Regions from separate parts of the Halomonas sp. ATBC28 genome, predicted to be linked through region 2. Evidence: predicted binding sites of a transcription regulator. Region 2 holds the regulator's gene; each other region holds the start of a gene.
What was found. The regulator PhoB, encoded in region 2, activates phosphate uptake and scavenging genes when phosphate is short. The targets are predictions, from matches to a motif close to TGTCATANNNNTGTCANA.
Positions count from the first base shown of each region.

Region 1: a site for PhoB is predicted at 2,273-2,290, ahead of E0L35_RS13695 (PstS family phosphate ABC transporter substrate-binding protein). Genes of this name have one in related genera too.
Region 3: a site for PhoB is predicted at 5,552-5,569, ahead of hexR (transcriptional regulator HexR). Genes of this name have one in related genera too.
Region 4: a site for PhoB is predicted at 5,658-5,675, ahead of phnD (phosphate/phosphite/phosphonate ABC transporter substrate-binding protein). Genes of this name have one in related genera too.

Region 1 covers NZ_VCQL01000010.1:206,516-214,112, forward strand. The annotation lists gene E0L35_RS13680 (STAS domain-containing protein) at 1-101, shown strand, start outside; gene E0L35_RS13685 (multidrug effflux MFS transporter) at 242-1,429, shown strand; gene E0L35_RS13690 (sulfite exporter TauE/SafE family protein) at 1,489-2,220, shown strand; gene E0L35_RS13695 (PstS family phosphate ABC transporter substrate-binding protein) at 2,351-3,364, shown strand; gene pstC (phosphate ABC transporter permease subunit PstC) at 3,460-4,710, shown strand; gene pstA (phosphate ABC transporter permease PstA) at 4,729-5,895, shown strand; gene pstB (phosphate ABC transporter ATP-binding protein PstB) at 5,922-6,761, shown strand; gene E0L35_RS13715 (ArsJ-associated glyceraldehyde-3-phosphate dehydrogenase) at 6,921-7,597, shown strand, end outside.
Region 2 covers NZ_VCQL01000014.1:727-8,323, forward strand. The annotation lists gene E0L35_RS16105 (hypothetical protein) at 1-90, opposite strand, end outside; gene phoR (phosphate regulon sensor histidine kinase PhoR) at 402-1,688, opposite strand; gene phoB (phosphate regulon transcriptional regulator PhoB) at 1,691-2,380, opposite strand; gene ubiA (4-hydroxybenzoate octaprenyltransferase) at 2,506-3,396, opposite strand; gene E0L35_RS16125 (chorismate lyase) at 3,432-4,007, opposite strand; gene E0L35_RS16130 (FAD-dependent oxidoreductase) at 4,145-5,335, shown strand; gene E0L35_RS16135 (HU family DNA-binding protein) at 5,444-5,716, shown strand; gene E0L35_RS16140 (hypothetical protein) at 5,716-6,072, shown strand; gene E0L35_RS16145 (LysR family transcriptional regulator) at 6,151-7,095, shown strand; gene E0L35_RS16150 (aldehyde dehydrogenase family protein) at 7,074-7,597, opposite strand, start outside.
Region 3 covers NZ_VCQL01000002.1:332,599-340,195, forward strand. The annotation lists gene E0L35_RS03565 (IclR family transcriptional regulator C-terminal domain-containing protein) at 8-787, shown strand; gene aroQ (type II 3-dehydroquinate dehydratase) at 780-1,223, opposite strand; gene E0L35_RS03575 (VOC family protein) at 1,282-2,643, opposite strand; gene E0L35_RS03580 (DUF72 domain-containing protein) at 2,854-3,708, shown strand; gene E0L35_RS03585 (sodium-dependent transporter) at 3,864-5,207, shown strand; gene E0L35_RS03590 (hypothetical protein) at 5,241-5,456, opposite strand; gene hexR (transcriptional regulator HexR) at 5,784-6,638, shown strand; gene uvrD (DNA helicase II) at 6,716-7,597, shown strand, end outside.
Region 4 covers NZ_VCQL01000007.1:204,623-212,219, forward strand. The annotation lists gene E0L35_RS10385 (response regulator transcription factor) at 1-351, shown strand, start outside; gene E0L35_RS10390 (HAMP domain-containing sensor histidine kinase) at 348-1,736, shown strand; gene E0L35_RS10395 (alkaline phosphatase D family protein) at 1,756-3,675, shown strand; gene E0L35_RS10400 (bifunctional diguanylate cyclase/phosphodiesterase) at 3,838-5,595, shown strand; gene phnD (phosphate/phosphite/phosphonate ABC transporter substrate-binding protein) at 5,710-6,675, shown strand; gene phnC (phosphonate ABC transporter ATP-binding protein) at 6,753-7,597, shown strand, end outside.

The sequences.
Region 1 (7,597 bases), on a different contig from region 2:
AAGCCCACCGTATTTTAATGCATATGAACGAGCATAACCGTGAGCAGTTTCAGCCACTGGTTGACATGCTTGAGTCGCAAGACGCCACTACGCACCACTAAGCTCCCCTCTCCTTGATAAGCCCCTGGCCTCTTCCAAGGGCTATCTACCGATAGTCTCCAATCCCGACAAAGGCCTTAAAATCAGCTATGATTAGCGGCCTATCTATTCCAGTGCGTACATTATCGCCTTAAGGAGACCCATGGATCTTAATCCTCGCCGGGTAGCACTGTTGGTTGCTGCCAATACGGCGCTGGCGCCCTTTGCTATCGACGCTTATTTGCCTGCCATGGGTATCATTGCTGAAAGCATCGGCGCCAGTATTCACCGTACTGAACTCTCCATCAGCGTATTCCTGTTCGGCTTTGCATTGGGCCAGCTATGCTTTGGGCCGCTTTCGGATCGGATGGGTAGAAAGCCTGTGCTGCTGGGCGGACTGGTGGTGTTTATGCTGGCAAGTCTTGCTATTACGATGGCGGACAGTTTGCCCACGCTGCTGGCTTGGCGGTTTATTCAAGCGTTGGGAGGCGGGGCCTGCGTGGTCAATTCGGCGGCGATTGTACGCGACTGCTTTAGCGGGCGCGAGGCCGCCAAAGTGATGTCTACCATGGCGATGATTATGATGCTGGCGCCGCTGGTGGCACCTGCAGTGGGCAGCTTGCTACTGCACGTGGCCGGCTGGTGGCTGATTTTTGTGTTCTTAGCCGTTTACGCAGGCTTTTTGCTCTGGCTGCTAGGAACGCGGTTACCTGAAACCCGCGATATGTCGCTGCCTGCAGCTTCACCACGGCAAGTAATACGCAACTACGCCAGCGTGCTTAAGCATCGTGAAGGCATGGGCTATATATGTGCGGTAGCGGCTTCCTTTGCGGGCCTGTTTGCCTTCGTGACCGCTTCGCCGTTTCTCTATCTCGACTATTTTGGCCTCTCGCCCGGCACTTATCCGCTAGTGTTTGGGGTCAACGTTGTCGTTATTGCGCTCTCTAATCGGGTCAATATTCATCTGCTCCGCAAGCGCACTCCTCAGCAGAATTTGCGTTTAGGGTTGCTTATACAGCTGGTGGCCGCGCTTGGGTTGGTAGCGGTGACCGCCCTGGACATCGCGTCGCTAGTGATCGTGGTGCCGTTGATTATGCTGTTTACCGGTATGATCGGCCTGATCACGCCCAACGCGATCTCGTCGTTACTGGATCATTTTGGCCATATCAGCGCCACGGCAACGGCGCTACTGGGCGGGATCCAGTTTACCTGCGGCGCCCTCGCGGGAGTGATGGTAGGGCTGTTCGAGGTAGAACATCTTTGGCCCATGGTACTCACCATGCTGGGCGCTGCGTTGCTAGGCAATATCGGTGTGCGCAAACTGACTAAAGCACCTGCTGCGGATGAATAGTTTTCAAATAGATAGGGCGTGTGGACAGGGCGTATGGATAGAGCATATGGATAGTTTGAATGGATAGCATGCTGGCTTGGGTCAATATGCCGATGAGCACTTGGTTAGCTTGCTCCGCCGTACTGTTAATGGGTGCTTTTGTGCAGCGCGCTACCGGCTTTGGTTTGGCCATTATTGGCGCACCGCTACTGTTGATGCTAGTGCCTCGTCTGGTGCCGGTCACTCTGGTACTGTTCGGATTTACCGTCTCCCTGATGATGGTGCGTCATTACTGGCACGAGGTGCGCCTGGATTCCATTGGCATGGCGCTAGTGGGGCGCCTTCCCGGCAATGCGCTGGGTATTTGGCTGCTACTCGCCGCCCCCATGTTTGTGTTAGAAAAGCTGATTGCGGTCATCGTCCTGTTTGCGGTACTCGTCACCTTGTGCCGCTTTCAGTTGCCGGTAAACCGAATAACGCTGTTTGGCGCTGGGGTGCTCTCTGGCATTTTTGGCACCGTTGCGGCTATTGGTGGCCCACCCATCGTGTTGCTGATGCACGGCTTACCCACTGATCGTGTGCGCGGCAATCTAGCCGCCTTTTTCATTTTGACCTCTCTATTGACCTTAATCACCCTTGCCTTGGCTGACCAGATTCAGCTTTGGCATTTCCAGGTCGCGCTTACCTTCCTACCTGCAGTATTAATAGGTAACGCCTTGGCAGATACCGTAGCCCACCGTTTAGACCGACGCATGCTGCAAGGTGCCTCGCTGGCGTTATGCACCCTCGCGGCGCTAGGACTTTTGTGGTGATGTAAGGCTTGGTTGCCTCTATGTAACGAAAAATTTTCTACGTTTTGCTCGCTGTCATGAAGTTGTCATGGAACCAGTGCAAGGTATGCCTTGCGAAGGCCAGATCCCTACATGAACAGGAGTATTTCGCATGAACCGTATTCTAAAAACCACCGTTATCGCGGCTGCTGTAATGAGCGTTGCCGGTGTTGCTCAAGCCCGTGATCAAATCCGAATCGTTGGTTCCAGTACCGTTTACCCGTTTGCCAGCTACGTAACGGAAGAGTTCGGTGCGACTACTGGTAACCCGACGCCTGTTATTGAATCGACTGGTTCGGGCGGCGGTTTGCGTCTGTTCTGTAATGGTGTTGGTGAAGGCACACCCGACATTACTAACGCTTCTCGTCGCATGAAAGTGTCTGAGTTCGAGCGTTGTGAAGAGAACGGCGTTACCGATATCACCGAGGCTAAAATCGGTTCTGACGGCATCGTATTGGGTCAATCAAGCGAAAACGATGACATTGCTTTAACCCGCGAACAGATCTTCATGGCGGTAGCTGCCATGGTGCCAGTTGATGGCGAGTTAGTTGAAAACCCCTACACCAACTGGAGCGAGATCGATTCTTCGCTGCCAGACCGTGAAATCTCCATTTATGGGCCGCCGACAACTTCGGGTACCCGCGATGCTTTTGAAGAGCTGGTAATGGAATCTGCGTCTGAGGGTATGGATGTTTACGGCGATGAAGGCTACACCGATATTCGTTCTGACGGTGTTTACATCGATGCCGGTGAAAACGACAACCTGATCGTTCAGCGCCTTTCAGAAGACACCGGTGCCTTTGGTATCTTCGGCTACTCTTTCCTTGAAGAGAATACTGACACGATCAGCGCCGCCAGCATTGATGGCGTCGATCCTGAGGCTGAGGCGATCAGCTCCGGTGACTATCCTATCGCGCGTTCACTGTGGTTCTACGTGAAGAACCAGCACGCTGAAGACGTCCCGCCGATGTACGATTACGTCGATATGTTTATGAGCGAAATGATGATTGGCGATGATGGCTACTTGCGTGATATCGGCTTGATCGTTCTGCCAGAAGGAGAGCGCGAAGAGTGGCGCCAGGCTGTTGCAGATCGCACTTCAATGACAGCAGACGTTCTTAAGTAAGTTGGTAGGTCAGATTAAAAGTGGTCGGCAGCGCAAGCTGCCGACCCGTTATTGTTGATAGGTTTCTTAACCGGTGACCACGTGAGAGAGATGCGATGCAGACCAACCAGCTTCTTCTGATTTTTTGCAGTGCATTATTGCTGCTGGGGCTGCTGGCTTTTTTTGCTGGCCGTTCAAAAGCCACTCGGTTACGTAGCGCGGGTACGGCGATGTTCGCCCAGCCTGACCAATACGCTTGGTTTACAGTACTCTCCACCGCCGGGCCAGCCGTGGTAGTGAGTGCCTTGGGCGCTTTCGTTTTGCTTCTAATGGGCGCCGACATTCCTACGCTTTATCTGCTGGCGGCGAGCTTAGTGATAGCAGCCATCGGGCTACTGGTGAGTCTTAATCAAGTAAAACCCGATTTTCATGCCCGTCAAGCCATTGAGCGGGTCATTCGCATGACCCTGGCTGGGGCAGCGTTAATCTCCATTTTGACGACCTTTGGTATTTTAATTTCGATTATTTCCGAGGCGCTGCGCTTTTTCCAAATGCACAGCTTCTGGGAGTTCATCACCGGCACCACTTGGAATCCAGGCGCGAGCTTTTTAGCATCCGCGGGTCGCGGTGATGGTAGCGGCGCTGAGTTTGGCTCGGTACCGCTGTTTGCTGGCACCTTTATGATTACCGCCATCGCTATGCTGGTGGCGGTGCCTATCGGTTTGCTTTCAGCGATTTATATGTCTGAATTTGCACCGCGCAAAGTGCGTACCGTCGCCAAGCCGGTGTTAGAAGTATTGGCAGGTATTCCTACCGTCGTTTATGGCTTTTTTGCCGCCATCACCGTGGCGCCGATCATTGTCAATATTGCCGGTTTTCTGGGGCTCGATGCGTCTTATAACAATGCGCTGGCACCCGGCATTGTGATGGGCATTATGATCATTCCGTTTATCTCATCGCTATCTGATGATGTGATCAATTCGGTGCCCGATAGCATGCGCCAGGGGTCGCTGGCACTCGGTATGACCAAAGGGGAAACGATTCGTGATGTGGTAGTGCCCGCTGCCATGCCGGGGATTATCTCAGCGTCGCTCTTGGGTATGTCTCGTGCCATGGGTGAAACCATGATCGTGGTTATGGCGGCGGGTATGCGGCCTAATTTAACCGCTAATCCGCTGGAAGATATGACCACGGTGACTGTGCGTATCGTGGCGGCGCTCACCGGCGACCAAGAGTTTGAAAGTGCCGAAACATTATCAGCTTTTGCCCTTGGACTCGTGCTCTTCGTGATCACACTCGCACTCAACTTGGTGTCAGTATTGATGATCCGTCGTTTCCGTGAAAAATACCGCGTGAATAACCTGTAACGCCGAGGAACTGTTTCGATGAGCCACTCTTTTGACGAAATCAGCCAGCAGCTTAAGCGGCGTCACCGAAAGTCTACCCGCCTTAAATGGATAACCATGGGATCGTTAGGTCTCGCGGGCCTTTTTCTGGTGCTGTTTTTTGCCGATATGCTGAGTAAAGGTCTACCCGCTTTCCAGCAGGCCTATATACAAACCGAGATTAGCTACACACAAGAAGCCGAAACCGATGGGCGGCGGGCGTTTGATGAAGAGCTGTTGCCGTTAATTAGCCGTACGGCGGTGCGTACAATTCCATTAGAGTTGCGCAACAATCCTGACATGATCGGCACCAGTAAAGCGGAGTGGGTATTAGCGAATAGTGATGTCGATCAATACTTGAAGGGACACCGGCATCGCTTGAGTGACGAGGAGCAGGAAGCCCTTGATGCCCGAGTCGAATCTGGACAGGTGGATCTACGCTTTAATACCACTTTCTTTGGTTCGGGTGATTCAAAAATTGCCGAGAACGCGGGCATTTTATCGGCAGTGGTCGGCACCATTATGACCATGATCGTCACCCTGGCGATATCTTTCCCGATCGGCGTGATGACAGCTATTTATCTTGAAGAGTTTGCGCCGGATAACCGCTTAACCCAGATTATTGAAATTAACATCAATAACCTAGCGGCGATCCCGTCGATTCTATTTGGTCTGCTGGGTCTTGCGATCTTTATTAACTTTTTCGGGGTGCCGCGGTCGTCTCCATTAGTGGGCGGTATGACGCTGGCATTGATGACGCTGCCAGTGATCATTATTTCGACACGTACCGCACTGCGTAGCGTGCCTGAATCCATCCGTCACGCAGGCTTTGGGGTGGGCTGTTCACGCTGGCAGGTAGTGCGGGATCACGTTCTACCCTTAGCAATGCCGGGTATTATGACAGGTTCTATTATCGGCCTGGCGCAAGCGATGGGTGAAACGGCGCCGCTGATTATTGTAGGGATGGTGGCCTTTATCCCCGATGTGGGCGTTTCCTTTACCAACGCGGCAACAGTGATGCCTGCGCAAATATTCACCTGGGCTGGTGAACCTGAGCAGGCGTTTGTGGAAAAAACTGCTGGCGGTATTTTGGTGCTACTCACCATACTCATCTCACTCAACGCTTTTGCCGTTGTGATGCGTAAGAAATTTGAGCGTCGCTGGTAGGCCAGTGCGTTATAGAGGACATTTCTATGAATAGCCATGCAACTGTAATGAACGGCCAGCAGACACCTGCGGTTGGGCAACCCTATACACGGAATGAAGCTGCGTGCCACGACCTGAGTTTCCGGGTTCGCGATTTGAATCTGTGGTATGGCAAAAACCAAGCGCTGAAGAATCTAAATATTGATCTTTTTCAGAAAAATGTGACGGCGCTGATTGGCCCTTCGGGGTGTGGTAAGTCGACGTTCTTACGCTGTTTGAATCGTATGAACGACCTGATTCCTAGCGTACGCACCGAAGGCCTGGTCGAGATGGACGGGTTGGACGTTAACGCACCTAAAATGGATGAAGTGGCGCTCCGTCGCCGGGTGGGCATGGTTTTCCAAAAGCCTAATCCGTTTCCTAAGTCGATCTTTGAAAATATCGCTTACGCACCACGCATGCACGACTTGGTCAGCCGTAAAGCCGAGCAGGAAGAATTGGTTGAAAAAGCGCTGCGTGACGCTGGGTTGTGGAACGAGGTGAAAGACAAGCTGCATGAGCCAGGCACCTCTCTGTCCGGTGGTCAGCAACAGCGGTTGTGTATTGCCCGCGCTATTGCGGTTCAGCCTGATGTGATTTTGATGGATGAGCCAACCTCAGCGCTTGATCCTATTTCCACCGCCACCATCGAAGACCTGATGGACAAGCTGAAAGAGAAATTCACCATCATTACCGTGACGCATAATATGCAGCAGGCGGCGCGGGTGGCGGACTACACGGCGTTCTTCCACCTGGGGGAAATCATTGAGTACAACGACACCAAAGTGATGTTCTCAACCCCGGCACAGAAGAAGACCGAGGACTATATCTCGGGTCGTTATGGTTAATTAATGCTTGCTAATTAATACTTACTACGCAGGCCTACTACACGGTGGTGGGCCTGTTTGTTAGTAAGCGTTTTTTTAAGTGTTTATATATGTTTTAACGTATATAGCCGTTATGCTTTCTCTTAATAGATTGTGTAACCGTTAGCTTAGGAGGCACTCATGGCACTACGTATTGGCATTAACGGCTTTGGGCGGATTGGGCGTTTGGCATTGCGCAGTTTGTGGGGGCAGGTAGACGCTGGCGCGGTAGCAATAACACGCATTAACGACCCGGGCGGCGATGCGGCAACCTTTGCCCACCTGCTGGAGTTTGATTCAGTTCACGGGCGCTGGACACCAGGGAAGGGTATCTTGGCAACCGATGACGCTATCGTTCTCGATGGAAAAACTGTCGTCTTTAGCGCTAATAAAGCAATTGCCGATAGCGATTGGTCGAACTGCGATATCGTTATCGAGTGCTCGGGCGTAATGAAAACCACCGATAAACTGCAGGCGTACATTGATCAAGGCGTCGGTCGTGTGGTGGTGAGTGCGCCTATGAAAGAGGCGAACGTGCTTAATGTGGTGGTGGGGGTGAACGACCACCTTTACGATCATGCTCAACATAAGATCGTTACCGCTGCCAGTTGCACCACCAACTGCTTGGCACCGGTAGTCAAAGTCATTCAGGAAACCTTTGGTATCCGCCATGGCTCGATGACCACGGTGCATGACATCACCAATACTCAAACCATTCTAGATGCCCCGCATAAAGACCTGCGCCGCGCCCGGGCTTGCGGTATGAGCTTGATCCCCACCACGACCGGCTCCGCGAAAGCCATCACAGCCATTTTTCC
Region 2 (7,597 bases):
ATCAGTTTGTGCAAAAGCTAATGGGCTTGCCATCAGACCAAAAGATACACCTAAAATGCCAGCTTTCTTGAGAAAATCCTTGGACGTCATATCCTACCTCCGATCGCTGTTTAGTACCGCTTAATGAAGAAAGAAAGGCTTACTGAGAAGCCAGCAATTCCTGCGGTCATCTTCCTTCAATCTGTACTCTGCAGAAGGCATGCCAAAAAACTGAAGAATATAAATAAAAACAACAAAATCAAACTCTTACTTAAAAATAAGTTATGCCAAAAAGGCATCAACTGAGTCACGACACAACGCTTTGAGCTGTGTAAAAATGGCACATGGGTAAAGCTTTACCAACCTTGCATGCCAATATTGCACATTGTTACAAATATTATGCGATGGAATGACTTGCTAAATTAAACAAGACGCGAGGGGGGGAAGGCGCAGCGAAACAACGCACCCTTGCCGGGAAGGGACTCAATTTGTAGTTGCGCATCGTGGCGCAACAGCACGTGCTTAACGATCGCCAAGCCTAAACCTGTGCCGCCAGTCGCAGTGCTGCGCCCCTTATCAACACGGTAAAAGCGTTCTGTTAGTCGGGGAATATGAACGGGATCAATCCCTTCACCGTTATCTTCCACATCGATATAGCCGCCACCAGTAGCGCTAGCTTTCCAGCGCAGGGTGATTTGGCTGCCAGCAGGCGTGTAGCGAACCGCATTAAAGGCAAGGTTAGAGACGGCGCTGCGAATCTCCTGTTCACTGCCTAACAGTCGGGCATCGCTCTCAAGGGCGACGGTAATGGTATGACGTTGATGCGATAGGGCCAGCGCATCATCACAAACGCTTTGCAGTAAAGGCTCGAGTGGCAGTGGATGATGATCTTGGCCGCCCTGGTCAATTTCCAAACGCGAGAGCAGCAATAAATCGTTGACCAGATTCTGCATCCGCTGGGTCTGTTCCTGCATTTGCTGAATACTACGTCCCAAGCGCGGCGGAAGCTGGTCGGAGATATCACTGTAGGTTTCCAAATAGCCGGAGAGAACGGTCAGCGGCGTACGTAACTCATGGGAAACGTTGGCGACAAAGTCGCGCCGCATCTGCTCAAGACGATGCAAGCGGGTGATATCGCGAGCCATCACTAAGCGTTCGTCGTCACCGTAGAGGGTAATTTGATACTGCAGGATTCGCCGTTCATCAATCGGTGAGGTGAGCGTTAACGGCTCACTGTAGTTACGCGAATTAAAATAGCTGATAAAGCCCGGGTCGCGCAGTAGGTTGGTAATGTGTTGACCACGATCATGGGCGGTTTGTAGCCCCAGCATGGCGGTGGCGGCGCTGTTCCACCATTCCAAATCACCGTGGCGATCAAGCATGACCACGCTATCACGCATTGCTTCAGACGACTCTTGAATACGTGCCAAAGTAGCCCGCAGACGGCTTTGGGTGATGCGCTGACTTTTTTGATAGCGGTATAAACGATCGAATAGCTCGCCCCACATCCCGCGAGCGGCAGGCGGTTCATCGTTAGGGTGGAGGGTGAGCCACAAATAGAGTTCGCGTAACTGTCGTAAGTGGTAAAACAGGCATCCCGCAAGCCCTGCTGCGAGCCCCAGCCCAGCCGAGCCCAACAGCCAGCCCAAGCAAGTGCCCAGCGTGGCCAGCCACGCTATTCGCCACAGCTCACGACTCCATAAACGCACATTTACACCCGTGCAGAGAAACGGTAACCGGTACCCCGAACCGTTTGGATCAGGTTTTGATGCACGTCGCCCAGCGCTTTACGCAAGCGGCGGATATGCACATCGACCGTGCGCTCTTCAACGTAAACATTGCCGCCCCACACTTGGTCAAGCAGCTGGCTACGTGTGTAAGCGCGCTCTTGGTGAGTCATAAAAAACTGCAGCAAACGGTACTCGGTGGGGCCCATTTCCAGCGCTTTGCCGTGGGCACTTACCCGGTGGCTCACCGGATCAAGCAGCAGGCCGTTAATCTCAATCGGGTCTTCAACGCCACGTGGCGTCGCACGGCGCAGCACCGCTTTTAGCCGTGCCACCAATTCCCGGGGTGAAAAAGGCTTGGTGATATAGTCATCGGCACCGGCTTCAAGCCCTTGAATTTTATTATCCTCTTCGCCTTTCGCGGTGAGCATAATAATCGGGATTTCAGCGGTGGTTTCTTCACGCTTTAGGCGTCTCGCCAGCTCAATACCGCTAGTGCCGGGCATCATCCAGTCCAGCAGCAGTAAATCGGGTTGGTGGTCGACCACCATGGCATGGGCATCCTGGGCGTTATCCGCTTCGAGCACGCGATAGTCAGCCATTTCCAGCGCTACCGCGATCATCTCGCGAATCGACGCCTCATCATCGACAATCAGAACGGTCTTGGCGGTCATACCAGAGCCTCACGGTATTCAAAGAAACTAGTTCAAAGAAAAACAGTTCAAAGATAAACAGATCAATGACATGTCAGTGACGATAACACCATGACTTGATGACAATTACATGACAATCGCCTCGATCAGCCAGCCGCAGGCCACCAACTTAGCGCGATACCGGCAAAAATCAGCAGTCCCGACCAGTGATTATTGAGAAACGCCTGGAAGCAGGCATCCCGCTCCTGGTCGCGAATTAAGCGCTGCTGATGCAGAAAAGTCGCTGCCATTGCCGCTAGCCCTAACCAGAAGAAACCACCTAAACCAACCCACCAGCCTACCCAAGCCAGCAATCCCAGGGTGGCTAGCTGGAGTAAGCCGATAATCAAACGATCCGCATTTCCAAACAGCACGGCCGTCGATTTAATGCCAATTTTTAAATCGTCGTCGCGATCGACCATGGCGTACTGGGTATCGTAGACCACTGTCCAGCACACATTAGCGCAGAATAGCAGCCATGCTTCCAGCGGCACGTGGCCGAGCACGGCGCCAAAAGCCATCGGAATTGCCCAGGAAAAAGCCGCGCCCAGCACCACCTGAGGAAAGTGGGTATAGCGCTTCATAAACGGATAAATAATCGCCAGCAGCACCCCGCCCAGCGAGAGCAGCACCGTAAACCAGTTGGTCAGTAATACCAGAATAAACGCAGCGGCCACCAGGGCGATAAACAGCAGTTGAGCTTCGGTTTCGCTGATACGGCCCGTCGCTAGCGGACGTTGTTTTGTGCGTTTCACATGCCCATCGAAGTGGCGATCCGCATAGTCATTGACCACGCAGCCCGCAGCGCGCATCACATAAACGCCGGCCACAAAAATCAGCAGCACATTTCGCCCTGGTACACCTTCCGCAGCCACCCATAATGCCCACAGCGTCGGCCACATCAAAAGCCATGTGCCTATCGGCCGATTCAAGCGCATCAGCTGTAAAAAATCTGCCACGCGAGCCCATCCCTTCGGCCGCAACAGTGAACGATCCATGCTTACCTCACGAAGAATAAGATGCAGGCGCTAGCCTAGCGCGAAGGCAGGCCAAGATCATCCGCCATCGCCGCCAAAAAATACTCTTGCACTAATAACGACAGACTGCCGTGCTTACAGCCGTGATAAAAAACAGAGCGCCTTCCCCAAGCACAGCCTTCCTGTATGCCGTTGACGCTAGCAAACTGGGGGGAATGCGTCGTTACTTCCAATGGCCCACGCACTAAACCCGGCTGGCGAAATAGCCAACTACCTAGCGAGCGCTCGCCCAGGCACTCTAGCCGTTGGCCCTTTACCTGAGAGAGCGGGGCGACCGAGCGCGCCACCACCCATGGCGTTCCATCTAAGCACAGCGCCACTTCCCGCAGCCAGGCGTAACGCTTGGCACCAATGCCCAGCGCCTGAGCCTCATCCTGGCGCGGCCAACCAACCCCCTGGCGCAACAGTCGTACTCGAAACGGCTTCTCGCCACCTGCGACCATTAAGTGGGCGGTTAACGAGTCGGTGGAGGCAACCCACTGCCACCAGGAAGCACTCATCGCCGGGCGCGCCGCATCAATCGGGCGCCAGCGGGAAAATAGAGGAGTTTGCCGAAAAGCAGCAGCCGTCACCGAGTTCTCCAGGGCAATTAACGGGTTGGCTAGTGTAACATGAGCACTGAAAGGCTTTTGTTTCAGCGACTTTTTTAACGACTCGGTTTAGCGCTTCTTTTTTCGCAACCTTATTTAGCAACTTTTTTGGTGTCTGCATGCCCGCCACCCAAACACAGAAAACCTCTTCGCACGCTGCGCTGGTGATTATTGGCACTGGAATGGCAGGGGTTGGCCTTGCCCGGGCGTTGCGCCGATTGGGCGACCAACGCTCAATCACGCTGGTGAGCGCCGACAGCGGCGATGATTACAGCAAGCCATTGCTCTCCACCGGCTTCGCCAAGGGCCTGGTGCCCGAACAATTAGCCCAGCGCAGCGCTACTGACCTGGGCGAAGAGCTAAATGCCCAAATGGTTATCCACACCCAGGTAACCGCACTGGATGTGGATAACCAAACAATTCTGCTCGAAGGCGGCATGGTGCTCGGCTACGACACACTGGTACTGGCCACTGGCGCTGCACCACGGGTGCCCTTCAGCATTGAACCCAGCGTAGCCCCACACTGCTTTACCATTAACGACCTGGATGACTACCGCCGCTTTCACACGGCGCTAGGCCAGGGCCCTGCACGGGTGGCGATTGTTGGCGCGGGGCTGGTCGGCTGTGAATTTGCCAACGACCTCCACGCTGGCGGCCATCGTGTCAGCCTCATTGCCCCAGAAGGAACCCTACTTCCTCGCTTGCTGCCACCGCCCTTAGGGAACGCCCTAGGCGATGCCTTTAGCGAAGCAGGTATCCATCTTCACCTTGCACGTTCGATTGATTCGATAGCGGCCGAAAGCGGCGAAGATATCGTATTACGTCTGGATAACGGCGACGCTGTCAGCGCCGATCTCGTGTTGATGGCAACCGGCCTTGCACCTCGCACAGCACTTGCCGAATCGGCTGGTTTAAACGTATCACCTGGCGGTATAGTCGTTGACCGCCAGTTGCGTACATCGCACTCCAATATCCACGCCCTAGGCGATGCAGCCTGCGTAGACGGTGTTAATGCCATGTACGTGCAGCCACTACAAGCCAGCGTTAAGGCGCTGGCGGCAACCCTTTCAGGCGCGCCTACGCCGGTTAGCTTCGGTGCTTGGCCGGTAGTGGTTAAAACGCCGCTGCTACCAGTGGTGGCCTACCCGCCAACGAACACGCCTGAGCACTGGCGAATTGAAGGCGAAGGCGGTGATATCAGTGCCTTGGCTGAAAATAAAGACGGTCGTTTGATTGGTTTTGCGTTGACAGGCGGCTGCGTGAGAAGGAAAGTGGAGCTTTCCAGAGCAGCACCTGCACTGCTAGGCTGATTTTCGTCGCGTTCACGACTAGGCTAGAGAAGCTAACCTAATCGGCTACGCACCCAACAACATGCATTTGTTTGATGTTTGATTTCTTTTAAAAAGGGGAGATTCCTTATGCGCAAACCTGAACTCGCTGCAGCCATCGCTGAAAGTGCCGACCTATCCAAAGATAAAGCTGGCCAAGTGCTGAACGTTATTCTGGATGAGATCACCAACAGCGTTGCTAAGGGCGAAGATGTCGCTTTGATTGGTTTTGGTACCTTCACGGTACGTGAGCGCGCAGCACGTACCGGCAAAAATCCGCAAACCGGTGCCCCGCTGCAGATTCCGGCCAGCAAAAACGTTGCCTTTAAGCCAGGCAAAGGACTTAAGGACGCCGTTTCTTAATGAAGCTCAAGCTGACGCTGTGGCTACTGGGCGTACTGCTCAAACGTGCCCTGCGCCGCAAGCCGCGCTTTCGTGAACAGTTAGAACGCATGCGCGGCCTGGACTGGGGGATTGCCACGGAAGATCTAAGTATTGCCCGCCACTACCGGATGACACCGAAAAGTATCAGTACCGGCAAAGGGCTGCCTGTGGACTTAGATCTTGAGCTACGCTTCCGTGATCAGAATACCGCCTTGAAAGTGCTCAAAAAGCCAACACAGCAGGCCTTTCTCGACGGCATGATAAACGGCGACGTGCGCTTAGTGGGTGATTCCGCCGATATGAATAAGCTGCAAAAACTACTCAAGTATTTGTAGCGGTTTACGATTGGCATAGGGTAACGGCTTAGATTAAATAAATTTAGGCTGAACAAGGTAGAGGTATAAAAGCTATCGATGGACATACCTCATCAACGCCTCGTTTACTTTCGCGTTACCCTTGAGTCTGGCTCCGTGCGCCGCGCAGCGGCGCGCTTGGATATTGCTCCCTCGGCGGTAAGCCGGCAAATTGCTTTGCTGGAAGAAGCCTTGGGAGCGACGCTTATGGAGCGTCAGCGCGACGGCATTTCGCCTACTCCGGTAGGCGAAATGCTGCTTGAGTACTGCGAGCGCCGCGGCGCCCTTGATGAAGGGTTTATTGCGTCACTTGAATCCTACCAACGCATGGAAACCGGCAAGATATCGCTTACCGTCGGAGAAGGGTTTGTCAGTGACCTAGTAGCCTCCCCACTGCATGAATTTACCCAACGCTATGCGGGCATTCAGCTCGATATCCATACCGCAGGCACCTCGGGCATTATTGACGCTGTTGTCGGCGATCACAGTCATATCGGCTTGATGTTCCATGAGCGTACCCATCCCCAGCTGCGTTTCTGGTCATCTACTCCTCAGCCACTCATGGCCATTCTGCCGCCCGACCACCCGTTAACCAGCCAAACGGCGCCGCTCACGCTTACCCAGCTTAGCGACCAGCCCATGGCCATGTGGGACACTACCCATGGGGTGCGTCAAATGGTTGACCAAGCCTTTCAGCAGTCGCGTATAGCCCCGCGCATGGCGATGAATACCAACTCAATGGTGATTCTGGCCCAATATGTGCGCAGCGGTATGGGGATTACACTGCTACCCGCCTTTGCCGTCGCCCACGATTTAGAGCTCGGCACGTTAGTGGCGCGCCCGGTAGATAATCCGCTTTTTCAGCGCTCCCAGGCCCACATGGTCACGCGGGTAGGCCGCCAACAGCCCAAGGCCAGCATTCTGCTGCTACGCCACCTGCAGCGCTGGATGCAGGCGTTTCGCGCCCCAGGCTCGGTAAGCGATCAACCAACACCACTGCCGTAACCGAACGCCACACTGGCTTCAGGGGCTGTTTCCACCCAGACGCTTTGCGGCACCGTATATTCGCGCAGGCCATCCAAGCCGCTGGAGCGACCGAAGCCGCTATCGCCAAAGCCACCAAACGGTGACATCACGCTGATCGCCTTATAGCTATTGATCCATACCGTACCAGCACGCAGTTGCCCAGCTACGCGATGCGCTCGCGCTACGTCCTGGCTCCAAACGGCGCCAGCCAAGCCAAAGCGGGTCTCGTTGGCGAGCTGAATGGCCTGATTTTCATTGTCAAAGGCCATGGCCACCAGCACCGGACCGAACACTTCTTGTTGAGCAATCTCCATATCCGGCGTGACATCGACCAGCACGGTAGGGGCGATAAAGTAGCCCTGAGCCTCGGTAGGTAATCCCTCTGGCCGTTTACCGCCCGTTAACAACGTTGCGCCAGCGGCTACCGCCGCGTCGATCATGCGTGTGACCTGCTCAAATTGGCGGTGATTCTGCAAAGGCC
Region 3 (7,597 bases), on a different contig from region 2:
AGTAAAAATGCAGGAAGAAATGCTGAGTGAAGACAATCGCGACTTTGTAACGGCGCTTGCTAGTGGCCTGGAAGTTATCCAGGCATTCGATCATGAGCACCCGCGTATGACACTAAGCGAAGTCGCCGCGCGCACGGGAATGAATAGAGCAAAGGCTAGGCGCTTCTTGCTCACTCTGCATGCACTGGGGTACGTGCGAAAACAGCAACGTTACTTTGAATTGGCACCCCGCGTGCTTCAGCTCGGCTATGCCTTTTTATCGGCTAATAATTACCGAGATGTTATTCAGCAACATCTCGAAGACATTACCGCTGAAACCGGTGAGTCCTCCTCGCTTGGTGTGCTCGATGACAATGATGTTATCTACGTAGCGCGCTCGGCAGCAAAGCATCGCTTGATGGCGATTACGCTTTCAGTGGGCACTCGACTGCCAGCAGCTCATACCTCCATGGGGCGCATGTTGCTCGCTCAACTCAGCGATACCGACCTTGATCACTTTCTTTCGTCGGTTGCTCTAGAGTCTTACACCGATAAAACGGTGACAGATGTGAGTGAGCTACGAAACCAGATAATAAAAGCGCGGCAGCAGGGCTATGCAATTTCTGATCAAGAGCTTGACTCCGGCTTGCGCTCCATTGCCGTTCCTGTCTATGACGCCAAGCAGCATTTAATGGGCGCAATCAATATCAGCACTAACGCTGCCCGGGTCGATCTTGATACGTTGATTAATGTGTACTTACCTGTTTTACAAAATAAAGTGGCTCAAGTAAGGGCGCATATTAATTAGCCTCTACCATCACTGCCTCTAGCGCAGCTCGATAGCCTTGAACCCCGAGGCCAGCAATGACGCCATCGGCGCGCAGCGAGACGTAGGAGTGATGGCGAAAGGCTTCGCGCTTGTGAACATTGGATAAATGCACCTCAATTACTTTGCCATCAAAAGCATTGAGCGCATCAAGAATGGCCACTGAGGTATGCGTGTAGGCAGCGGGATTGATAATAATCGCTTGGGTGCCATCCAGGCGTGCGGCGTGAATGGCGTCAATCAGTTCGCCTTCATGGTTGCTCTGCAGGCATGTGATGTCCCAGTCGGCCATCACTGCTTTCTCCCGCAAGATGTTATTCACGTCGTCTAACGTCTCGTACCCATATATTTCTGGCTGACGGCTACCCAGCAAATTTAAGTTGGGGCCATGTAATACCAATACCTTTCCTTGACTCATAACTCTCTTCAACCTTCAGCGTTAGTGGGTAAATTGACGTAGCTACCTGTTTTATCACTTAAACCGCCAACTGCGCCAGCGCCTGTTCAAGCGATGCTTCCTGGCGCTGGGCATACAGCTCGATTTCATCGATGACGGCTCTCCCCAGGGCCTGCTCAAACGCCTGCTGGCTTGCGCTACTGGCGTAATGGTCATGACTGCTTCCCCCCAGGTTGGATTGAAAAATACCGGCCGCACTCACGGGTAAGAAGTCTTCATAAATCATGGGGGTAACTCTCAGAGCGCCTTGCTCGATCAAGCTATCCACCTGCTCAACTGAGATCGGCCCTTGCACAGATACACCTTGAACCGCCTGGTAGTGGAAAAACGCTAATCCTTCACGACGCAGCGTTTCATACGTATCGGGAAACTCTTTAAACACGTCAGATAAATACGCTTGATGGGCGTCATTATTGGCTGCTGTGGGCGAGTTCTCTTTGGCAGCTGCTAGCAGGCGGTCGTATAGCTCGCGTCCTTTGCGCGTTAATGCGATACCGCGCTGTTCGATTTCACCAAAGCGGGCGGTGTGTTTACCTTCAGCAGCGTCCGCGAAAGCAATCGTCTCCTCCAGTGCTTTGAAGCTGGTTTGACGTAGAAGGATTGGGCAATCCCGGCGTGGTGGGCCTTCAATAGTCGCTTTAGGGTCGATGCCAACGCTGGGCATGCGCCGCTGCACTTCATCAATGTCTAACGTGCGCGGCGTTAGGTGGTTAATGTGCGGGCCGCGGAAGCAGACCACATCGGCAATTAAGCGGTGTTCGGCATGCAAACGCTCATAGGTGGCCAAGTCGACCGTGGCGTTGTCGTGCCAGCGGAACGTTTCCAACGCTTCCTGAACAAACTGCTTGGCATCATCGGCGCTTAGGCCACCCTGCTGCTCAAAACGCTTGATAAGCGCTTTCACTTTGGCAGTGAAGATATCGCGGGCACTTAAAATTTCACTCGCCTGTTCTCTTAGCTCGAACTTTTCAATTAGTTCAAGGCGCAACAGCGAGGTAAAGACACGAAAGGGGTTACGCTTGAGCGCACTATCCGCGACCGGCCGAAACGCGGTGGAATGTACCGGCACGCCTGCGGTCGATAAGTCGTAATACCCCACTGGCTCCATCCCCATGACCGCAAACATTCGCCGCAGCATAGCAAGCTCGCCTGGACTCCCCACTCGAATAGCGCCGTGGCGTTCAACGTTGATACGCGCCAGCTCATCGCTATTTTGCAATGCGTTATTTAGCCCTGGGTTAGCGGCTAGCACCTCCTGGTTGACTGCCTCAACCAGTGACAGCAAGGTGCCGTATTGCGGCACCTCCTGCTGATACATTGCCGACATCGCTTGGGAAAACTGGTCGCGGATTTCATCACTGCTAACGTAAGCTGAACACATGGCGCTATCCTGTTTGTAAACGGCTACTGCCAATAAAGGGCTATACCTACATAGTAGCGCTATCGGCGCCTTAACAATTTCACTTTTTCCGCGCCTTGCTATACATATAAGCCATACAAAGGTTATATAAAAGCCGCCATTCACGCTTAACGGGCAAGGCTCTTAACCTGTTACATTAGCGCTTGATCTTGTCGATGTAGGCTGGCACCCATGACGCTTCCTCTTTATCTAGGCTTGCCTATGTGGGCCAATCAAGACTGGCTGGGCAACCTTTATCCACGCCACGCCAAAACTGAGCTGCTAAGCGATTACGCGGCGGTGTTTTCCAGCGTTGAGGGCAACACTACCTTTTATAGCGGTACCCCAAAGCCGGACACCATTGCTGCCTGGGCGCGCCAGGCACCATCCCACTTTCGCTTTTGTTTTAAATTACCGGCCAGCGTAACCCACGATCAACGGCTAACGCGGTTAGAGGAGGCCTGGGCATTTTTAGCGGCGCTAGAACCTCTGCACGACCGCCTTGGCCCCACCATGGTGCAACTACCACGAGATTTCGGCCCCCAAGAGCTTCCCCAGCTTGAAGCGCTACTTGCCGCTTGGCCTACCCATTTGCCTTGCGCGGTCGAGGTTCGGCATCCTGAGTTTTTCCACAAAGGGGCCGCCGAAATTGCCCTTAACCGCCTGTTGATAACTTATTCGGCCAACCGCGTGATGCTCGACGTGCGCCCGCTCTTCTCAACCCCGGCAAATGACCATTTGGGCTTGGCCCACGCCCAGCAAGAAAAGCCGAAACTCCCGCTACACGTGCTTTCCACGGCAAATTTTCCTGTCATTCGCTTTATTGGCCATATTGACAAAACGATTAATAGTGACTACTTCACCGCCTGGAAAGCCCGCCTAAAGCTGTGGATAAGTCAGGGGAAAACCCCTTTCTTATTTGTGCATACTGCGGACAACCGCGAGTCTCCCCACATGGCCCGCTTACTCTATAACGCACTAGGAGAAGTGACGCCATTACCCGCTCTTGGCCCCTTCGCGGGTGAAAAGCAAAGCCAACTGTTTTAACCCACCTTTTTAGGTCAGCTAACTGGCATGCTTGCGGTCGATCAGATAAATTGCGCTTACTTTCGGAAAAGTACGCTGGCAATGACGCAATTTTCCGAAAACTAGCGTGTTCAACACGCAGTGACTTACACAACAATCGACTTAATGGGTGATGTATGGCGAAGCTTGCGCATGCGCAGTGGTCATCGCGAATGACCTTTGTGCTGGCCGCCGCTGGTTCAGCGGTGGGTCTAGGGAATATCTGGAAATTTCCGTATATGGTGGGTGAAAGCGGCGGCGCTGCTTTCGTATTTGTGTATTTGCTCTGTATCGCGCTGATCGGCTTGCCCATTCTTGTCTCTGAGTGGCTATTGGGGCGGCGCGGCCAGAAGAACCCCGCCAGCACCATGTCAGAGCTAGCGCGCACGGCGAAAAAGCCCAAAGCCTGGGCCATCGTGGGCATTAGCGGCATTGTCGGGGCCTTCTTGATTTTGTCGTTTTACAGCGTGATTGGCGGCTGGTCGCTCTACTACACCGTCAACTCGGTGAGCGGTGCTTTTAGCGGTCAAGATGCCGATGGCATTGGCGCGCTATTTAATGGCATGTTGAGTAACCCTGGGTTGCTGCTGCTGGGCCACTCCGTGTTTATGCTGCTGGTCATTGGGATTGTCGCCCGCGGCGTTACCAAAGGCCTTGAAGGCGCTGTACGCATTCTGATGCCAGTCCTCGCACTACTGCTGGTCGTGCTGATCGGTTATGGCATGACAACCGGCCACTTTGGCGAGGCGTTGACGTATATGTTCAACCCGGACTGGAGCAAGCTCACAGCAGAAACCGTGCTAGCCGCCTTGGGCCACGCCTTCTTCACCCTCTCACTGGGTATGGGCATCATGATGGCTTACGGCTCTTATTTGGACAAAGAGATCGATCTGCTGCAAACCGCCCGCACGGTCATCATCATGGATACCGTCATCGCTTTAGGCGCGGGTTTAGCTATCTTCCCGATCGTGTTTGCTAATAATCTGGATGTCGCTTCGGGCCCTGGGCTGATTTTCGTCACTCTGCCGCTAGCATTTGGCAATATGGATGGTGGCTTGATCCTAGGCTTGATGTTCTTCTTGCTGCTTACGTTTGCGGCGCTGACTTCGGCGATTTCACTGCTTGAGCCCGTAGTTGAGTTTATTGAAGAGCGCACGCCGCTCAGCCGTGTCATGGCAACTGTTGTGGCCGGCGTGGGGGCTTGGTTGCTCGGCATTGCGGCGCTGCTATCGTTCAACGTATGGAGCGAACCGCTCATGTTTGGGCTGGGCGTGTTCGATCTGCTGGATACGCTGACCAGCAAAATAATGCTGCCACTAACCGGGCTAGGCGCGATTCTCTTCGCCGCTTGGTGCCTGGATCGCAAAAGTGTCGAAGCTGAGCTTGAACTTTCAGCGACCGGTAAAAGCGTATGGAATATCATCGCGCGCTATGTAGCGCCCGCTGGCGTTATTGCGGTGTTCGTGACAGGGCTTATTTAAGGTAAGCCGTCACTTCCCTGCTGTTTGCTAACCTCAGTGCAATTCGCTCTCTTGCCGATCTTCGTCGGGCAAGGGGGCGATATCCCGCGATAATTTTTGGAACTCCCTGTGCAGCTCAATACCACGGCGCGCTCTCAAGCTACGCTGGGCAGCACTTCGCTGGCGCTGAGCATGCTCATCCACTTGCAAACTCATAAAAATGTCGAGCAATTCGCTTTTAACCGAGGTGATTCGTTCGACGTTTCTCATAATCGACGTTCCTCCAGATGAATATGCCTTCGTCCACCTGCATCCGTGACGACTGTTATGATGCAGTGCGGCACTTCAATTATTACTATAACCTACTTGACAAAATGATGACCAATCTTAAAAAAACTGGCTAACGACCTTTAAACGCTGACGAAACACGGCCCGATAGTTAGTGGCCCTATCCACTCATTGAGGCATACTGTGAACATCAGCATTGAATGTACGCAAAGCATAACAATGAACAGACAGACAGAAACGGCCGTTTCAAACGACCGTATATTGACGTACTGTTGAATATCTGTTGGTTGAGCACCCAAGGAGCTGAACGTGAGTCGCGCCCTGTTCGATGAAATGAGACGCCGCATGGAGCACTTTCGACGCTCCGAGCAAAAAGTGGCGCGGTTTGTACTGCGCAACCCCGAAGAGGTCATCCACATGCGAATTGTGGATCTGGCCACCGAAGCCACCGTTAGCGAACCCACCGTGGTGCGCTTTTGCCGTGCGCTGGGGTGCAATGGCTTTCAGGACTTCAAGCTACAGCTGGCGCAAATGCTGGCCAGCGGCAGTCAGTTCGCGCAGTTCTCCATGAACGATAGCGACTCGGTCGCTGAATTTTCCCATAGCATCTTCGACTCGACCGTGGGTACGCTGCTCTCTGTGCGTGACCGGCTGGATAACGACGCCCTGGGCCGAGCGGTTAATGCGCTAGCGATGGCCAACCGGGTCGAGTTCTATGGCTTTGGGGCTTCCGGAGCCGTGGCCTTTGATGCCCAGCACAAGTTTTTCCGGCTGCAGATCTCCACTTCGGCTTACGCCGACCCGCATATGCAGAATATGTCGGCAGTAACCTTAAACGATGGCGACGTGGTGGTGGCCATTTCGCAAACGGGTCGCACCAAAGCGCTGGTTGCCAGCGTGCGGCTCGCCCGTGAAGCTGGTGCCACAGTGATTGGGCTATGCCCCAGCGGCTCACCGCTCGCCGAGGAGGTCAGCCTGCCACTGTATATCGATGTTCATGAAGACACCGAAATCTATACCCCCCTTAGCTCGCGTATAGCGCATCTGGTGCTGATTGATGTGCTCGCGGTCGGGGTCGCTAAAACCCGCGGCCCAAAACTCGCCGAACAGCTTAAAGCCGTTAAAAAGAGCCTCAACACGCTGCGCTTTCCTGAAGAGTCCTAATCGTTAACCTGTATACACAGCCAGTTTGCTGGCTGTGCTAGACTAGCCGCCTATTTTTTGATCCGGCAGCGGCTACTATGGACGACGTCACGGCGATTCTCGATCAGCTCAACTCCGCCCAGCGCGAAGCAGTGAGCGCCCCCCAAGGTAATCTGTTGGTGCTCGCAGGCGCAGGCTCGGGCAAAACCCGCGTGCTGGTTCATCGCATTGCTTGGCTGATGCAGGCCGAAGGGCTTTCACCCTACGCGCTGCTGGCGGTCACCTTTACCAATAAAGCCGCCAAGGAGATGCGCACCCGCCTCGAGGCGCTGCTGAGCATCTCGATGCGCCATGTATGGGTAGGCACCTTTCACTCCATCGCCCACCGCCTGCTGCGCACCCACTGGCAGGACGCCAAGCTGCCGCAACACTTTCAAATCATCGACTCCGACGATCAGTTACGCCTGGTCAAACGGCTGCTGAAAGATTACGCCATCGACGACGAACGCTACCCGCCCCGCCAAGTGCAGCACTTTATCTCCGGCTGCAAAGAGGAGGGACTGCGCCCGCACCAGGTCAATGTGGATGGCGATGCCTACATGGGCCAGATGGTTGAGCTCTACGAGCGCTACCAGCTCACCTGTGAGCGCGGCGGTCTGGTCGATTTCGGCGAGTTGCTGCTGCGCAGCCTGGAGCTACTGCGCGATAACCCAGCGCTGTTAAATCACTACCAGGAGCGCTTTGGTCACGTGCTGGTTGATGAGTTTCAGGATACCAATACCCTGCAATACGCCTGGCTAAAACTGCTCACCGGCATGAAAACGCCAATGACCGCCGTCGGTGATGACGACCAGTCGATCTACGGCTGGCGCGGCGCCAAGGTGGAGAATATCAGCCGCTTTGAGCAGGAATTCCCGCAAACCCATACCGTGCGTCTAGAGCAGAACTATCGCTCCACCAGCGCGATTCTGGAAGCCGCC
Region 4 (7,597 bases), on a different contig from region 2:
CTGTTTCGCCTGCGCGCCCTTGTGCGCCGCAGCCACGGCCATGCCCATCCAGTACTGAAAGTGGGTGAGTTGAGTTTGGATACCCACACCCAGCACGTCACCTTGGCAGGGCGTCCGGTGGGATTAACCGCCCAGGAAACCCGACTGCTGGGCTATTTAATGCACGCCGCACCGCGGGTGGTGAGCCGCACCGAGCTCTCGGAGCACGTTTATGACCGCGACCACGAGCCGGACTCCAACGTGATCGATGTTCAGGTCAGCCGCCTGCGTCGCAAGTTGGGCAGTTGGCGAATTGCCACCCTGCGTGGCCAGGGCTATCGCTTATTAGCAGAAGAGCCCGCTACCGAATGAGTCGACTCAATTCGGTCTGGCCTGAACTTTGGGTAAGGCGCTGGGCAAAGCGCTCTATAAGCCTGCGGCTACTGCTGGCGGTGCTAGTGATGATAGGGCTGGCGCTGCCCGTTGCGGGCACGCTGCTTTCTCATCATTACCGTGCCTCGGCCACTCAGGCCTTTGATGAGCGCCTGGGGGCCACCCTCAACGTCATCATGGCGGGCGTTACCTACGACCGCATAGAGCAACAGCTTGTCCATGACCGGGCGCTGGGCGACCCGCGTTTTGACAATGTCTACTCCGGCTGGTATTGGCAAATCACCGATGGCGAGCAGCATACGTTGGCCTCGCGCTCGCTGTGGGATCAGCGCCTGCCGGTGATTGATAGCGACACTCTTAGCGCTCGCTCGATACCTGGCCCTCGGGGGCAGTCGCTGCGCGTGGTGGAGCGTGATATCTATTTGGCGCCGTTAGAAACGCCGCTACATATTAGCGTCGCCGCCCGGGACGATGTGTTGGCCCGGGACATTGGCGAATTTCAGCGCCTGCTGTGGGGCGGTTTAGTGGGCCTGGGCGTGTTGTTGCTTGGCGTATTGGCGCTCCAGGTACGCTGGGGGCTAGCGCCACTGCGCCGCATGCACGCCAACCTGCATGAGGTGGAGCAGGGGCGCGCCGAGCAGTTAGATACCCGCTTGCCCGACGAGCTGGCAACGCTTGCTGCCTCAATGAACGCGGTGCTGGCCCGCGATCAGCGCTTGATTGAGCGTGGCCGCCATACCGCTGGCAACCTTGCCCATGCGCTGAAAACCCCGCTGAGCGTGATGCGCCTGCAGCTACGCCAGTTGCCGGAAGCGAACCGAGCCGCCTGGGAGGTTGAGCTAGAACGCGTGGATAGCGCGGTACGTCATCATTTGGCACGCGCTTCAGCGGCGGGCGAAGGCGTTCGCTTTGCGCCCATTGATTTACATGCCACCCTGGCGCCGCTGCTCAATGGGCTGGCCAAGCTTGCCCAGCGGCGTGGCATTGAGCTGCGCCAAACCTGGGCGGGTGAGATTAAAGTCCATATGGATGGGCAGGATATTCAAGAGCTGGTGGGTAACTTAATGGATAACGCGCTGCGCTGGGCGCATAGCGATGTGCAGCTACAGCTAGAGAGTGACGGGCAGCAGTTAACCTTGACCGTTAGCGACGACGGCCCCGGTATGAACGAATCAGAGTGCCAGCAGGCGGTGCAGCGCGGTAAACGGTTGGATGAACAGCGTTCGGGCAGTGGCTTGGGTTTGGCCATTGTGACTGATCTTGTCGCTCTGTATAGCGGCCAACTGCACCTTAGCCGCGCCAGCACTGGTGGGTTAAAAGTCGTGGTGGAGCTGCCCGTCGTCGCGCGTAATCGTCTCGTATAAATAATGGAGACCGCACCGAATGAATCGTACAGATACGCTGCCCGATATAGTCGCCGGCCCCCTATTAAGACGTATCAGCACTACACGGCTGGTACTTTGGCTCGTCGCCACTCGGCCACTGAACATGGCATTAGTGCTGCGCCCAGGGCACGCCGATAGCCAGTCAATCGGCTTAGCGCACCACCAGCAGTGCATCCCCATCGGTCAGCGGGCCTTTATCTACCTAATTGATTGTGAGCTTGATTCAGCGCTGCCCTGTGACGAGCGCATCGAGTACGACCTGCAGGTGGAAACCCAGCAGGGCGAGTGGCGCTCTCTGCCCGAGTGGGCGCCGTGGCTCTGTTATGATGGCGCCGCCTATCCTGCCTTTGTGATTGCATCCCGCCATCACCGCCTGATGCATGGCTCCTGCCGCAAGCCCCATCACGACAGTGCCGATGGCCTGGTGCGCGCCGACAGTTGGCTTGCTGAGCAGCAGTCAGCGCCCACCGAGTGGCCCGCTTGGCTGCTGATGACCGGTGACCAGGTGTACGCCGACGACGTGGCCGGGCCGATGCTACGCGCCGTGCATGCGTTGATTGAGCGGTTAGGGCTGGTGGATGAGCGGCTGGAAGGCGCGACTGTCGACGATAGCCAGGCGCTCTACCGCTCGCCGGATAGCTACTATCGGCGCGCGGAGCTGCTGCCCGATGTGACCAGCAACGCGGCACTGCGCGAGCGCTTCTTCGGCGGTGTCAAAAAGCCAGTGTTTACCTCGGCGAATGCCCATAATCACTTGATGACGCTGGCTGAAATGCTCGCCATGTACTGCCTGGTGTGGTCGCCGGTGCCCTGGCAGGTGATTGCCCCTAAAGCGCCTGCCTTAGATGAAAAAGACGCCGAGCTCTATCGTCAGGAGCAGGCGGTAATCGATGCCTTTGCTGAAGGCTTGCCCCAGTGTGCGCGGTTGATGGCGCACCTGCCCAGCCTGATGATCTTCGATGACCACGACGTTACCGACGACTGGAACCTAACCGCCGACTGGGAGCGCGCCGCCTACGGTCACCCGTTCTCTAAACGTATTATCGGTAACGCTCTGGTGGCCTATCTGCTTTGCCAAGCCTGGGGTAACGATCCGGATAAATTGAACCCGTTAGCCCATCATGCCTTGACCCTGCTGGGTGATGGCGAACAACCGCTAGTCTGCGCTGAACAGGATGGGCTGATCGAGCGATTGCTGCGTTTTCAGGGCTGGGAGTTTCAGGTGCCCGGCACTCCCGCACTAATCGTGCTGGATACCCGCACCCGACGCTGGCGCAGCGAACGCAGCCCGCATCGGCCTTCAGGCTTGATGGACTGGGAGGCGCTAATGGAAATGCAGCAGGCGCTAATGGGGGCCAAAAGTGCGGTGATTGTCTCTCCCGCACCGATGTTCGGCGTCAAGTTGATAGAGGGAATCCAAAAGCTGTTTACCCTTGCCGGTAAGCCGTTGGTGGTGGATGCCGAAAACTGGATGGCGCACCGGGGAGCGGCCAATACGCTGCTGCAGATTTGGCGGCACTCCAAAACCCCAGGCAACTACGTGATTCTATCTGGCGACGTGCACTACTCGTTTGTCTACGACATTGTGGTGCGTCATCAGCGCCGTTCTCCCCATCTGTGGCAGATCACCTCAAGCGGGATCAAAAACACCTTTCCCAAAAACCTGCTCAATACCTTTGACCGGCTCAATCGCTGGCTCTATGCGCCGTGGTCGCCGCTTAATTGGTTCACCAAGCGCCGCAAGCTAAGCGTTCACCCCCGCGATCCTGACCGCGCCAGCGCGGGTGAACGGCTGTGGAACGCCAGCGGCATTGGCTTAGTAACGCTGGATGAAAAAGGCCACCCTATCGATATCCGACAGCTCGACGCCGACGGTAGCGAGGTGGTCTTTCCGGCGCGGGAAAAACCGCTCATTTAACATCAGTGTAGCGTCAACTGACTGATGTCCTTGATGATTGTCATTATAGCGTCACAAAAATGACGCACGCTTGCTTGCAGCTTATCAACCAACTCCAGGGAAGGTGACACATCATAGGAACCACCGCTGGTTATTAGGGTGGCAGAATAGGGCAGCAGGCAAATGACCGCACAAGAATCGCAGTGGTTGCAAAAGATTATTGCAACAGAAGAGTTGCACGTGCTCTTTCAGCCCATTGTGGATGCCAGCCAGCAGGCGATTTATGGCTACGAAGCACTGATTCGTGGGCCTAAAACATCGCCGCTTCACTCGCCGTTACGACTGTTTGAAGTAGCCACTCAGGCCGGAAAGCTGGTGGAATTAGATATACTCTGCCGACGGTTAGCCATCTACCGCTTTGCAGAGCTCGATCTGCCGGGCCTGCTGTTTCTTAACGTTATGCCGTTGACGATCGTAGAGCGTGATTTTCGTGAAGGCTTAACGCTTGGCTTTATTCGTGACAGCGGCTTGCCCCCAGAGCGGGTGGTGATCGAGCTCACTGAACACGTGCCAATCCACGACTACGAGCTAATGCGCCAAGCGGTGGATCACTACCGCACTATGGGCTTTCAAGTCGCACTGGATGATCTCGGTGCAGGGCACTCAAGCCTGCGTCACTGGTCAGAGCTGCGCCCCGATTTCGTTAAACTCGACCGACACTTTATCTCCGGCATTGACCAGGATCCTGCCAAGCGAGAGTTCCTGCGTTCGATTCTCGATGTGGCGCGTAGCCTGGACTGCCAAGTGATCGCCGAAGGGGTGGAGACCGCTGCTGAGCATCTTTGCTTGTGGGAACTCGACCGTGGGCTCGCACTACTACAAGGCTTCTATTTCGCCCGACCCAACCAGCAGCCGCCTTTAGAACTCAATATGGTGCTGCCAGCGAGCACCCAATTAAAAAGCCCTGCGGGTCGCACCACGCGCTCGATTTTACGGGCTACCGATGCCATAACGACGGATTGCGCAGTGCCGTATATCTCCGAGCGATTTCGCCAACAACCCAGCTTGCGCTGCGTGGCCGTGCTGGAGAATGGTAAGCCCGTGGCGGTGGTGCGACGCAACTCGTTTTTAACTCTATTTACCAACCCCTATAGCCATTCGCTTTATGCCAAGCGCCGTGTGCTGGACGTTGCTGATGCACGCATGCTGGTGGCCGAAGCGGATACTCCGCTTGAGATTTTGAGTCAGAAGTTGACCGACAGCCGGGATATTGAGCAAGAGGACTTTGTCATCGTTAACGCTAACGGAGACTACCTGGGGATGGGCAATATCGTTGACCTTTTGCGTGAGATTACCGCGATTCAGGTGCGCCAAGCGCGGCATGCCAACCCGCTCACCGGCCTGCCGGGTAATATCCTGATCAATGAAACACTGGCGGCTTATTTGGCCTCCGGGCATGGGTTTGCTGCGGCCTATGTTGACTTGGATAACTTTAAAGCCTTTAACGATGCCTATGGCTACGCCCGAGGTGACCACATCATCATTTCGCTATCGCGGCTGCTGCAAGCACAGGTAGAGAATGCCGGGGGCTTTATTGGCCATATTGGCGGCGATGATTTTATGATGTTGCTGCCGCTTGAGTACTGGGAAAGTGTTTGCCAGCAAATTCTGCACTCATTCGAGGTGATGGCACCGGGCTTCTATGAAGAGGCTGATCGCCTTCAGGGCGGGATTTACATCGAAAACCGTCAAAATAGAATGACGTTTTTTCCCTTTGTGAGCGTCTCGATTGCGGTAAAACCCATCCATGATACGACTACCTGCCAATCGCTGGATATCGCAGGCGAGCTTTCTGAGCTGAAGCATCAGGCGAAAAAAATTCCCGGTAACAGCCTGTTTGTAGAGCGCCGCGGTCACGAGGCTTTTCAAACTGCAGATTAACTGTCCTTCGCCAAAACGTCACGAAGCGGTCATATAAGTGCCCCATTTTTGTCATCTGGAGTCGTCAGGATGTTGTCATCTTTTAATAACTCTACAGAACGCTACAGGTGACCCATGCAGACATTATCCCTCTCCCGCACGTTAATCAGTGCCGCCGTTGCCAGTGCCTTCGCCTTGGTCGCAGTGAACGCCTCTGCGGATCTTTCATCGCGCTATGTGGATAACGATGGCGATATGGTCGCCGATGTCCCCAGCGATGAGTCTCAGTGGGTAGATCCGGATACTTTAGTGTTTGCCTACACGCCGGTTGAAGACCCCGCGGTTTACGCGGATGTCTGGTCTGACTTTCTGGATCACCTGAGCGAAGCTACGGGCAAAAAAGTCCAGTTCTTCCCGGTGCAGTCCAATGCTGCCCAGCAGGAAGCGCTGCGCGCTGGCCGTCTCCACGTAGCCGGTTTCAATACCGGTGGCGTCCCGGTCGCGGTTAACTGCGGTGGTTTCCGCCCCTTCGCCATGATGGCCGCGGAAGATGGCAGTTTTGGCTATGAGATGGAGATTATCACCTACCCAGGAAGCGGCATTGAAGCCGTTGAAGACTTGCAGGGTCGCCAACTAGCGTTTACCTCAGAAACCTCTAACTCTGGCTTCCGCGCCCCCTCTGCGCTGCTGCGCTCTGAGTACGGTATGGAAGCGGGGGAAGATTTTGAGACCGCTTTCTCTGGTTCTCACGACAACTCCATTCTCGGCGTGGTCAACGAAGACTACGACGCGGCGGCGATTGCTAACTCCGTGGGCAAGCGGATGATTTCCCGCGGTGTAGTTAACGAAGGTGATTACGAAATTATCTACACCTCACAAACCTTTCCCACCACCGCTTACGGGCTGGCGAATAACCTGAACCCGGAACTTGCCGAGAAGATTCAGGATGCGTTCTTCAGCTACGACTGGGAAGGCACGGCCCTCGAGTCAGAATTCGCCAACTCCGGCGAAGCGCAGTTTATTCCGATTACTTATCAGGATAACTGGGCGGTTATTCGCACTATCGCTGACGCCAACGGCGTGACCTACGACTGCGATTAATCTTTAAACAGTACCCCAATACGATCGGCCAGGAGGGCAACCTTCTGGCCGAACCGCTATGTAGATGAGGCACTTCCATGTTGACACTCACCGGCGTTGGTAAACGTTACCCTACCGGGGATCGAGCGCTGACGGATATTGAACTCACGCTGCCCAAAGGCCAAGTGATGGCGCTGATTGGACCATCTGGCGCGGGTAAAAGCACACTGATTCGCTGTGTGAACCGGTTGGTTGAGCCTACTCAGGGCAGCATTCGCCTGGACGGCACGGAACTGACGAAGCTCTCGGGACATAAGCTGCGTCATGCCCGCCGCTCCATGGGAATGATTTTTCAAGAGTATGCGTTAGTAGACCGCCTAACCGTGATGGAAAACGTGCTTTCAGGTCAGCTCGGTTACGTGGGCTTTTGGCGCAGCTTCCTGCGCCGCTACCCGCAGGAGGCTGTGATTGAAGCCTTCCGTCTATTGGAGCGAGTGGGGTTGCCGCATGCCATCGATAAACGTGCCGATGCCCTGTCTGGCGGCCAGCGCCAGCGGGTGGGTATCGCCAGGGCGCTCCTGCAAAGTCCTAAGCTGTTGCTGGTGGATGAACCCACCGCCAGCCTTGACCCAAAAACTTCGCGCCAAATCATGCGTTTGATTCGTGAGCTGTGCGCAGAGCGCGAACTGGCGGCGATCATCAATATTCACGACGTAGCGCTGGCCCAGCAATTTGCTGACCGCATTGTCGGCCTGCGGGCGGGTGAAATCGTCTTTGATGGCCTTCCCAGCGACCTCACCAGCGAGATCCTCACCACGATTTACGGTGAAGAGGACTGGGACACCACGCCTGAACCAATGGACGATGAAGTCAGCGGCGATGAGGCGACTAACACTGCTCCGATTAATCCTCCCTACGCGCGGGTGATGTCGTCAATCGAAGC